3 regions of the Acetobacter sp. ESL1128 genome follow, and region 3 is predicted to be linked to each of the others. Evidence: predicted binding sites of a transcription regulator. Region 3 holds the regulator's gene; each other region holds the start of a gene.
The links. Region 3 encodes LexA, which represses DNA repair genes until DNA is damaged. Its sites were predicted from a motif close to TGTTCTANNTANGTTC; they were not measured.
Positions count from the first base shown of each region.

Region 1: radA (DNA repair protein RadA) is a predicted target of LexA. The motif match lies at 1,999-2,014, and genes of this name have one in related genera.
Region 2: dinB (DNA polymerase IV) is a predicted target of LexA. The motif match lies at 1,086-1,101, and genes of this name have one in related genera.

Region 1 is NZ_CP196369.1:2,021,139-2,024,417, reverse strand. It holds gene ACSYTG_RS09350 (hypothetical protein) at 16-159, opposite strand; gene ACSYTG_RS09345 (ABC transporter ATP-binding protein) at 248-1,036, opposite strand; gene ACSYTG_RS09340 (MlaE family ABC transporter permease) at 1,048-1,833, opposite strand; gene radA (DNA repair protein RadA) at 2,056-3,279, shown strand, end outside.
Region 2 is NZ_CP196369.1:2,408,866-2,412,144, forward strand. It holds gene ACSYTG_RS11280 (quinone-dependent dihydroorotate dehydrogenase) at 1-256, opposite strand, end outside; gene ACSYTG_RS11285 (hypothetical protein) at 421-1,020, shown strand; gene dinB (DNA polymerase IV) at 1,126-2,205, shown strand; gene ACSYTG_RS11295 (transporter) at 2,727-3,279, shown strand, end outside.
Region 3 is NZ_CP196369.1:1,634,733-1,638,011, reverse strand. It holds gene ACSYTG_RS07630 (alpha/beta fold hydrolase) at 1-181, shown strand, start outside; gene bioD (dethiobiotin synthase) at 178-1,578, shown strand; gene lexA (transcriptional repressor LexA) at 1,648-2,301, opposite strand; gene ACSYTG_RS07615 (molybdopterin molybdotransferase MoeA) at 2,387-3,279, opposite strand, start outside.

The DNA.
Region 1 (3,279 bases), 390 kb from region 3:
GTTGCCTTGTGCGGGTTAGTTGTCGCTGCTGCTCAGGTGGTCGTGGTAGCCCAAGGGCTCCCACTGTGCGGGTTTGGTCAGTTGGTGCGGAGGGTGGTGGAACATTCCACAGGCGGAAAGTCCAAGCGCGCATGCCAGCAACAGAACCGCACGTTTCATTATGTGTCTTTCTCCACAAATGGATATGAGTGTCTCTATCTCATTCCCGCCTGCCATGGGCAAGGTAATTAGAAGGCCGTTAAAATCGTTATCGTCTTAATTCCATGGTAATCGGGCCTTGGCGGCGGCCGTGGGTAAACTGGTCCACGTAATCGTTGCCGCTATCCATGAGCGATGCCGCAGCCCCCTGCCAGACAAGTTTGCCCTTGTAGAGCATGGCGGCTTCATCCCCGATCCGCTGGGCGGAGGCCATGTCATGCGTAATGGCAATGGCGGTGGAGCCGAGCTTTTTAACGCAATCCACAATCAGCCCGTCAATGACAGCACCCATAATCGGGTCCAGCCCGGTTGTGGGTTCATCAAAAAACAGAATGTTGGGCTGGGCAGCAATGGCGCGCGCCAGCCCGACACGTTTTTGCATGCCGCCAGACAGCTCGGAAGGGAACAGGTCCCCCACGGAAGGGGCCAGCCCCACCTGCTCCAGAATGGCCCCGGCCTTGTCGCGTGCATTGGCACGGGTCAGCTTGTTGAGGGCGAGCAGGCCAAAGGTCACGTTTTCCCATACGGGCAGGCTGTCAAACAGCGCGCCGTTCTGGAACAGCATGCCAATTTCGCTACGGAGCTGGTCGCGCCGCTTGGCGGAGGCTGCAAGTACGTCCTCGCCATCAATTTCAATACTGCCCGAATCCGGGGTCATCAGGCCCAGAATGCAGCGGAGCAGAACGGACTTGCCAGAGCCTGACCCGCCAATAATGACAAACGACGTTCCCTGCGGCACATCGAGCGAAATGCCATCGAGCACCTTTTTATCCCCGAAGGATTTGTGCAGGTCCCGAATACGGATTTTGGGGGGAGCACTGGTCATGCTCTGGTCCATGGCTGCGGCACTCATTGTGAAAAGAACAGGTCTGTAATCAGGTAGTCAAAGGCCAGCAGTAGAATGGAGGCCACCACAACGGCCGATGTGGTGGCAGAGCCTACGCCCTCGGCCCCGCCCTTGCTGTTATAGCCATAATAGCAGCCCATGAGCGTGATCAGGAACCCGAACAGCCCGGCCTTAACCAGACCCACCGTTACGTCCATGACCTTAACCGAGTTAAGCGTTGCCGTAATATAAGCGGTGGGAGAAAACCCGAGCTTGACCACGGCAACCGTAAAGCCACCAGCCACCCCCAGTACGTCTGCCACCAGAACCAGCAGGGGCAGGGCGATCATGCCTGCCAGCAGGCGGGGGGCGACCAGATACTTCATGGGGTTGGTGGAGAGCGTGCTCAGCGCATCAATCTGGTCAGTCACGCGCATGGTACCAATCTGGGCGGCCATGGCGGCCCCCACACGGCCAGCCACCATAAGGCCAGCCAGCACGGGCCCAAGTTCGCGGGTTACGGCCAGCACCACAATCCCGGCTATGGCGCTCTGGGCGTGGTACTGTGCAAAACCCGTATAGGATTGCAGCGCAATAACCCCGCCCGAGAACAGGGCGGTCAGGGCCACAACCGGCAGGGAGAAAAACCCGGTTTCCAGAAATGTGCGTACAAACACACGCCCATAGAACGGTGGCCGCAGAATGTGGGACAACCCCGCCAGTGCAAAGAGCGCGAGAGCGCCCGCACTGCGGATAAGCGAGAGTGTGGCGCGGCCTGTGCGGGCCACAAGATCAAGCACCATATCCATGGGTTCGGGCTGTCTGTTCCTGTTGTGTGTGGTCTGGGTCTGCTGTGGTGTGAGCCGTAACCCGTTCGGGCCGGGTTCGTCAAAGCATGGTTTTGTTTTGTCGGCCCTGAAGGGAGGCCACGCACTGGTGTGGTGTGGGGCACTGCCTGTGCCGGGGCTTGAGTTTGTTCTTGTTTTATTCCATTTATAACGCTCCAGCAGGGCAGGAACAGGGGAGTCTTCGTGGCCAAAAAAACGTCCCGCCAGTATGTGTGCAAAGCGTGCGGCGCTGTTCATGCCAAGTGGGCAGGCCAGTGTGATGCCTGCCAGGAATGGAACACGCTGGAAGAAATGGCCGTGGAGCCTCTGGCGGCCTCCTCGGCATCCCCCCGCGCAGGCAAGGGGCGGCGCGTGCAACTGCACGGGCTGGGGGGCAAGGTTGAACTTCCCCCGCGCACGGGCACGGGTATTGCGGAGCTGGACCGGGTGCTGGGCGGCGGGCTGGTTCCGGCCTCTGTGGTGCTGGTCGGGGGGGACCCGGGTATTGGCAAATCCACCCTGCTGTTGCAGGCGGCCAGCCGTCTGGCGGGCAAGGGGGAGCGGGTTCTCTACATTTCGGGGGAAGAGGCGGTAGACCAGATCCGCCTGCGCGCCATCCGTCTGGGGGTTGCGGAATCCAGTCTGGACCTGGCGGCCTCCATTAACGTTGCGGATATTGTGGCAACGCTTGAGGCCGAGCCGGACGTTAAGGTGGTGGTGATCGATTCCATCCAGACCATGTGGCTGGAAACGGTGGATAGCGCGCCCGGAACAGTCTCGCAGGTGCGGGCCTGCGCGTTTGAGCTGATCAGGGCGGCCAAGCGCCGGGGCTTCAGCCTTATTCTGGTCGGGCATGTGACCAAGGAGGGCGCACTGGCTGGCCCGCGTGTGCTGGAGCACATGGTGGATGCGGTCATGTATTTTGAAGGCGACCGGGGGCACCAGTTCCGTATTCTGCGCGCTGCCAAAAACCGCTACGGCGCGACAGATGAGATTGGCGTATTCGCCATGACAGACCGTGGGCTGGAGGAGGTCAGCAATCCTTCTGCCCTGTTTTTGGCCGAGCGGCGGGGCAATATTGCCGGTTCCGCCGTGTTTGCCGGGCTGGAAGGGTCGCGCCCCGTGCTGCTGGAGGTGCAGGCGCTGCTCTCCCCCAAAGGGGGGGATGGCGCGCCCCGCCGGGCCGTGGTGGGGTGGGACAGCGGGCGTCTGGCCATGCTGCTGGCGGTGCTGGAAACACGTTGCGGGCTCAAGCTATCGGGCATGGATGTTTACCTTAATGTGGCCGGTGGGCTTCGGGTGGTTGAGCCTGCGGCCGATCTGGCTGTGGCAGCGGCTCTGGTTTCTGCCGCCAGTGGTGTACCCACAAGCCCCGGTGCCGTGTATTTTGGAGAGGTCGGGTTATCGGGGGAGGTCAGGCAGGTGTCG
Region 2 (3,279 bases), 770 kb from region 3:
TCCCGGCCTCAACAAACCCGAAACCCAAACGGGCGAGCGGGCGCAGCACGCGGGCGTTCTTGTCAAACCCGGCGGCTATGCCAATGGGGTTGGAAAAACGCATACCCAGCGCGCGCGTGGCAAGAGCCGGGTCATCCTCGGGGCGCTTGAAGGGGACGGAAATGCCCAGCGTAAGGGCATCTATGGCAAGCTCATGCGCTTTTTCGGGGTCAAGTTTGCGCACAAGCGGCAGGGAGAGGGATGCTAGCACTGACATGCCCTTTGTACTGCCCCAAGCCGCCCCCTAAGGAAAGAGAAAAAACCAGCCCCGCGACCACACGATTATTGCCCAAAGTTTTACTTGCAACTAAGAGTGATTCTCATTTAATGATCCTCCATGACCGATAGCTAGGGAGGGAGGCGTTGCCTCCGGATCACGCCATGCAGCATACACCTGTGTACCTTACCGACCTTGCCGCAAGTGAACGGCTGACCCTGTGGACCATCCGCCGCCTTGCTGGCGCCCCTCCCCCCTGCGGGGCAGCACCGGGTGCATCGGGCAGCCTGTTCCTGCCCTGCTTCCGGCAGGAGTTTATGGCTGTCTCCCAAGCTTTTCAGGATGCGCTAACCGACATGGCCGCGCATGAAATGCCCGCACTGGATATTTGCGCAGGCAGCACACTGGCCGTAACCGAAACCGAATATAATCTGCTCCTCGCCACCGAAGCCGCACAGAATGAGCGGGAAACGGACATGCAGGCCCTGTTGAGCCCCCTGCTCCCCTTTGCGCGCCTGCGCCAGCGCATGGTGGCGGCCCTGACCACTCTGGGCGCATGCCTTGCGGGCGCGGGCTACTGGCTCTCCCACCATGCGGCGCGCCCTTTGCAGCAGCCCGTAGCCATGCCGCGCATGAGCCGTGCCGCCTACCCTGCAACCGCAGCCCTTTCGGTCGCACGGTGGCATGATCTGGATATGAGCATCGCCCATTCGTGGCGTTATGCGCCACCACGCCGCAATTTTGCGCAACACAACCCCGGTTAAGCCTGCCGGGCACACCACAGCTTGAGCACTGCGCAGGAATGAGCCCGCAAGATACGTTCTCTTTCTGTTCCATTTTGGTGCGGTTCATGCCATAGTGGCCGGGCCATGCCTACGCCCATACGCCGCATTATCCACATCGACATGGATGCATTTTATGCGTCGGTCGAACAACGCGACAACCCGGCCCTTAAAGGGCGACCGGTTGCCGTAGGCCATTGCCAGGAACGTGGCGTTGTGGCCGCCGCCAGCTACGAAGCCCGCAAATTTGGCGTGCGCTCTGCCATGCCCTCCCTTATTGCGCGGCGCAAATGCCCCGAACTGGTTTTTGTTCCCCCAAGGTTTGATGCCTACAGGGCTGTATCGGCCCAGATTCACGCCATTTTTTCGCGCTATACATCTCTTGTTCAGCCGCTCTCGCTGGATGAGGCTTATCTGGACATCACCCAGCCCTTACTCCGCCGTGCCTCCGCCACCGCCATTGCGGAGGAAATCAGGGCCAGCATTTTTGAACAGACCGGGCTAACCGCCTCGGCCGGGGTCTCCTACAACAAATTTCTGGCCAAACTGGCATCGGACTACCGCAAACCCAACGGCCTGTTTGTTATTCCACCGGGCATGGGGGAGGCTTTTGTAGCACCGCTGCCGGTTGGCACCTTCCACAGCATCGGCCCGGCCACGGCCCGACGCATGAACGGTCTGGGCATTCATACCGGGGCAGACCTGCGCGCCTGTGCACTGGATATTCTCAAACACCATTTTGGCAAGGCTGCCACGTTTTACCACGGCATTGCCCGCGGCGTGGACAACCGACCGGTTGAACCCAACAGACCAAGAAAATCCCTTGGAAAAGAAACAACTTTTTTACAGGACCTGCATGCCGCCCCCGAGCTGGAACAGGCCATGGACAAACTTGTAACACTGGTCTGGGCTGGCTGCCTAAAGCGTGAGATCAGCGGGCGCACGGTCACACTCAAACTCCGCCATTCGGATTTTACACAACTGACGCGCAGCCAGTCCTTCCCCCATCCCATCCAGAACGAAACCGCCTTACGAGACGCCGGGAGCCGGCTGCTGGCGCCCCTGCTCCCCCTTGCCAAGCCCGTCCGGCTTTTGGGCATATCGCTTGCCGGGCTGAGTGTAGCGGGGCAGCCCGCGGCAGACCGCCAGCTTTCCCTGCTGCCATAAGGCAACATGTGCAGCATAATCCGCTGCCAGATTGACCACATCCAGTACAACACAGAAAATGTTTTGATTTCAAAATATGTTGAAAGTCAACATTCCTTCATCACAAGGAAAACCCGCCAAAAATTGCGGATACGCAAAGACTACAGGGCAAACAACAAAACCCGATACCCAGCAGATACACTAATTTTGATCTCGTAAGCATCTTTACACCCGCGATAATTCAGGGCAACCGATACAGTTCCATTACAAAACAGTGTCTCTGTAAGGTTGGCTGAATGACTGCGCCCCCCTCCCCGTTTTCCAACGTCGTACCCACTGGCGCAGTCAAACCCGCACACAAGCGCCCATATGGGCACAAAACAGGACCAGCACCCGCAGACTTGCCGGGCAGGAACGGCACAGCAGACGCCCCCATGAGCACATTGCTGATACAGCAGGCCAAGCGGCTTTTTGCCCGCACCTGCCTGTATGGCTCCATGCACTGGCGTTTACCTGCCACGCTTGGCGTGCCAGCCCTTGCCATGGCCGCCACGCCCACTTGGGCAGCCGATGCAAACAGCACCACCACCACACAGACCCAGAGTGAGCAGGAGGCAAAACCGCAGTGGTACACTGGCTCCCTTGTCTCCCCCTCCGGGGCCATGACCAAAAAAGGCATGATCGCGTGGGAACCGTACATGACCTACAGCCAGCCGGTTGGGCAGTTTAACAGCAATGGTGTGAGCCAGCCCATGCACCCACGGCAAAAGGCCGTTAGTAACTTTACGCTGTATAAATACGCAATTACGGATGCGATCAGTATCCAGCTGACCCCCGTTATCGAGTATCGCTGGAAAAAAGGTGACAACACCAGCAGCGGTTTAAAGTTTGGTGACCTGCCGGTGGACCTGATGTGGCGTTATGTGGATGCAGACCCCAAACGCTACATACCCGCCCTGAGCGTTTTTGCAGGCATGGCCATGCCTACGGGGGATTATAACAGGCTGGGCCGCGCGCAGGATGGTGTGGGTGCTGGCACCTACACTTTCCGTCTGGCGTTAACAGAACAATCCACCTACACACTGCCCGGCCAGC
Region 3 (3,279 bases):
CGGTATTCTGGCTGCCCGGCAGGACCCGGTAGCCACCCCGGCCATGATGGAGCAGAGTTTTGCCGGGTGCGCAGCCGTGCAGTGGGTGGACGGCGGGCACCTGCTCCCGCAAACGGATGTGTCAGCCTGTGTGACGTTCCTACAGGCTGTGCGCAGGACAATGGAACAGGACGTACAATGACAGACCCGCAGCACAGGGAGCGGATACGCCGCAGTTTTGACCGAGCCGAAGGGTATGATGGTGCCGCAACGCTGCAGCGCCTTGCCGCCCACAGCCTTGCCGCACGGCTTGTCCGTGCGCTGGACGGCAGAAAACCCACCCGTATTCTGGAAATAGGGTGTGGCACCGGCCTGCTGACTGAACTGTTGGCCCGGAACTGGCCGGAAGCACAGATTGTCGCAACCGATTTTGCCCCGCAAATGCTCGAACGCGCCAGCCGTCGCGCCATCCTGCGGACAGAGTTCAAACTCATGGACGCCGCCAACCCCACGGTTGAAGGCCCGTTTGATGTGGTCTGCGGTAATCTGGTCATGCAATGGTTGGAGCAGCCTGAGCAGGTCATGGAGCGGCTGGGTGGGCTTTTGGCTCCGGGTGGCGTGCTGGCGGTTTCTACCCTGCTGGACGGGACATTCGCGGAGTGGAAAGCCGCCTGTGCGAGCGAAGGTGTGCAACCCGCCACACCGCATTACCCGCAGGCCGGGCAGATACAGGCATGGACGCCATGGCTGTTCGCAGGTCTGTGGGAGAGCGAGAGCTGTGTGCAGGCTTTTGGCTCCGGTCTGGAGTTTGTCAGGCACCTCAAGGCAACGGGGGCTTCTGTTCCGCAGGCCGGGCGTAAACCAATGGGGGCGGCAGCGCTCCGGCGGGTTGCGCGTAGGCTGGACCACTCCGGGGCCGCCATAACGTGGCAACTGGCCTATGGCTGTTTTCGCAAGCCGCCGGTTGCGGGGGTATTTGTTACAGGCACGGATACGGGGGTGGGTAAAACCCTTGTTTCCGCCTGTCTGGTCCGGCGGTGGCAGGCCATATACTGGAAACCCCTGCAAAGTGGTCTGGCGGATGAGGCAGGAGATACCTCCACCGTTGCCCATCTTGCGCAGGGGGCTGAGTGTTTGCCACCGGCTGGGGCGTTTCAGGCTTCGCTTTCCCCTCAGGCTGCAGCCGAGGCGGAGGGCGCGCATGTAAGCCGCGCCCAGCTTGCGTTGCTGGAAGTCGAGGATGGCAGGCTGCTGGTGGTGGAAGGTGCTGGTGGGGTGATGGTCCCCGCAACGGATGAATTGATGATGCTGGACTTGGCCGCAATATGGGGGCTGCCGGTTGTGCTGGTGGCCCGCAGCGGGTTGGGCACACTCAACCATACACTGCTCAGCCTACAGGTATTACGTAGCCGGGGCGTAGCAGTGGCGGGGGTTGTGCTGAATGGCCCGCCTAATCCGGCTAATAGCCGCACCATTGCGCAACTGGGCAAGGTCCGTATTCTGGCGCAGGTGGAGCATATGCCGGCACTTTCTCCCGCTTCCGTGGCAGAGGCGGCGGCCACATTCCCGGCGTGGGAGGCCGTTTGCACAAGGCCTTAACGGCATGTGAGTATTTGCAGGCAGGAAAAGCACAAAAGCCACGTCCTAATCAGGCGTGGCCTTTGGTGTTTAGTAATGGCGGATCAAACCGGCCAGATGGCCCTGAATAACCAGCCGTTCAGCGGGAACAATGCGGGTTTCGTAGCGGGCATTGGCGGGCTCAAGGGCGATCATGTTGCCTTTACGGCGCAGACGTTTGAGCGTGACTTCCTGCCCGTCAATCAGGGCGACGATAATCTGCCCGTTTTCGGCCTGATCCGATTTTTTGATAATGACCTGATCGCCATCCAGAATCCCGGCTTCGATCATGGAATCCCCGGCGACTTCCAGCGCGTAATAATCCCCTGACCCCAGCATGTCCGCGGGGATGGAGAGGGAGTTGGACGTATCTGCCAGTGCTTCAATCGGCAGCCCGGCGGCAATGCGGCCATAAAGCGGGATTTTAACCGGGTCCTGCTTTTGTCGGGTAAAACTGCCACGAATGACGTTGGTTGGCAGTTCCTCCTCCATTTCGGGGAGCTGGATGACTTCCAGCGCGCGGGCGCGGTGGTGGTGGCGGCGCAGAAAGCCGCGTTCTTCCAGCCCCGAAATCAGGCGGTGGATGCCGGACTTGGAGCGCAGGCCCATGGCCTCACGCATTTCGTCAAAAGAGGGGGAAAAGCCGGTCTGCTTGAGGTGCGAATCAATAAAAAGAAGAAGCTTGTGCTGTTTTCGGGTCAGCATGTCGCACCTCGAGCTGTCTGTTTGTAATGGAACATCAATCTTATGGTTTGTTCTATGTAGGTTCTTGTTTTTGTCAATATCAAAATCAGGGCAGGGGCATAATCTGGCACGCTGTGCCTGCTTTTTGGGCGGGGTCGTGGGGAGGGCGTATAATCAGCGCCTGACTTTTGGACAGAATGTTCAGCTGTGCAGAATCCTGCGGCCCAAACGGGGTAGCAACAAGCTGGCCTTCCTGCGTGGTCTGGAGTGTGGCGCGCAAAAAATCCTGCCGTTGGTCATTTTCGGGCACATCTGCACCTAGGAGTGCGGTCTGTGTTTGCATGGTGTCGGCCACGGCAATGCCCATGAGCTTGTGCAGGGCTGGCAGCACAAATACCAGACTGCAAACCAGTGCTGCCACGGGGTTGCCGGGCAGGCCAAGCACAGGCATGCCGTGGAGTGTGCCAGACATGAGCGGCTTGCCCGGACGCATGGCAATTTTCCAGAAGTCCTGGACAAGTCCGGCTTTTTCCAGCGTCGGACGCACCAGATCGTAAGCGCCTACACTGGCGCCGCCAATGGTGATCAGCATGTCCAGATCACGGGTATGAGCAAATGCGTTGGAGAGCGATGTGGCGTTGTCACGCGCAACGGGCAGCACAATGGAGTCTGCCCCGTTCTGCCCCAGCAGGGCTGCCAGCATGAAGGATGCGGAATTGAAAATACCATCAGGCGGGGCAGTATCACCGGGCAGGAGAATTTCGTCCCCCGTAGCCAGAATCCCCACACGGGGGCGGCGGAACACTGGTAGCCAGACCAGCCCGCCAGCGGCTGCCAGGCCTATATCCCGCGGGCCGAGTCTGCTGCCTGCGCTCAACAGCACGGCACCTTGGGCAAAGTCCTGCCCCTGCCGGCGAATAAACTGCCCTGCCGTGGCAGCCTGCGTTAGCGTGATCTGCTGGCCTGCTCGCTGGGTGTTTTCCTGAATAATAATGGCAT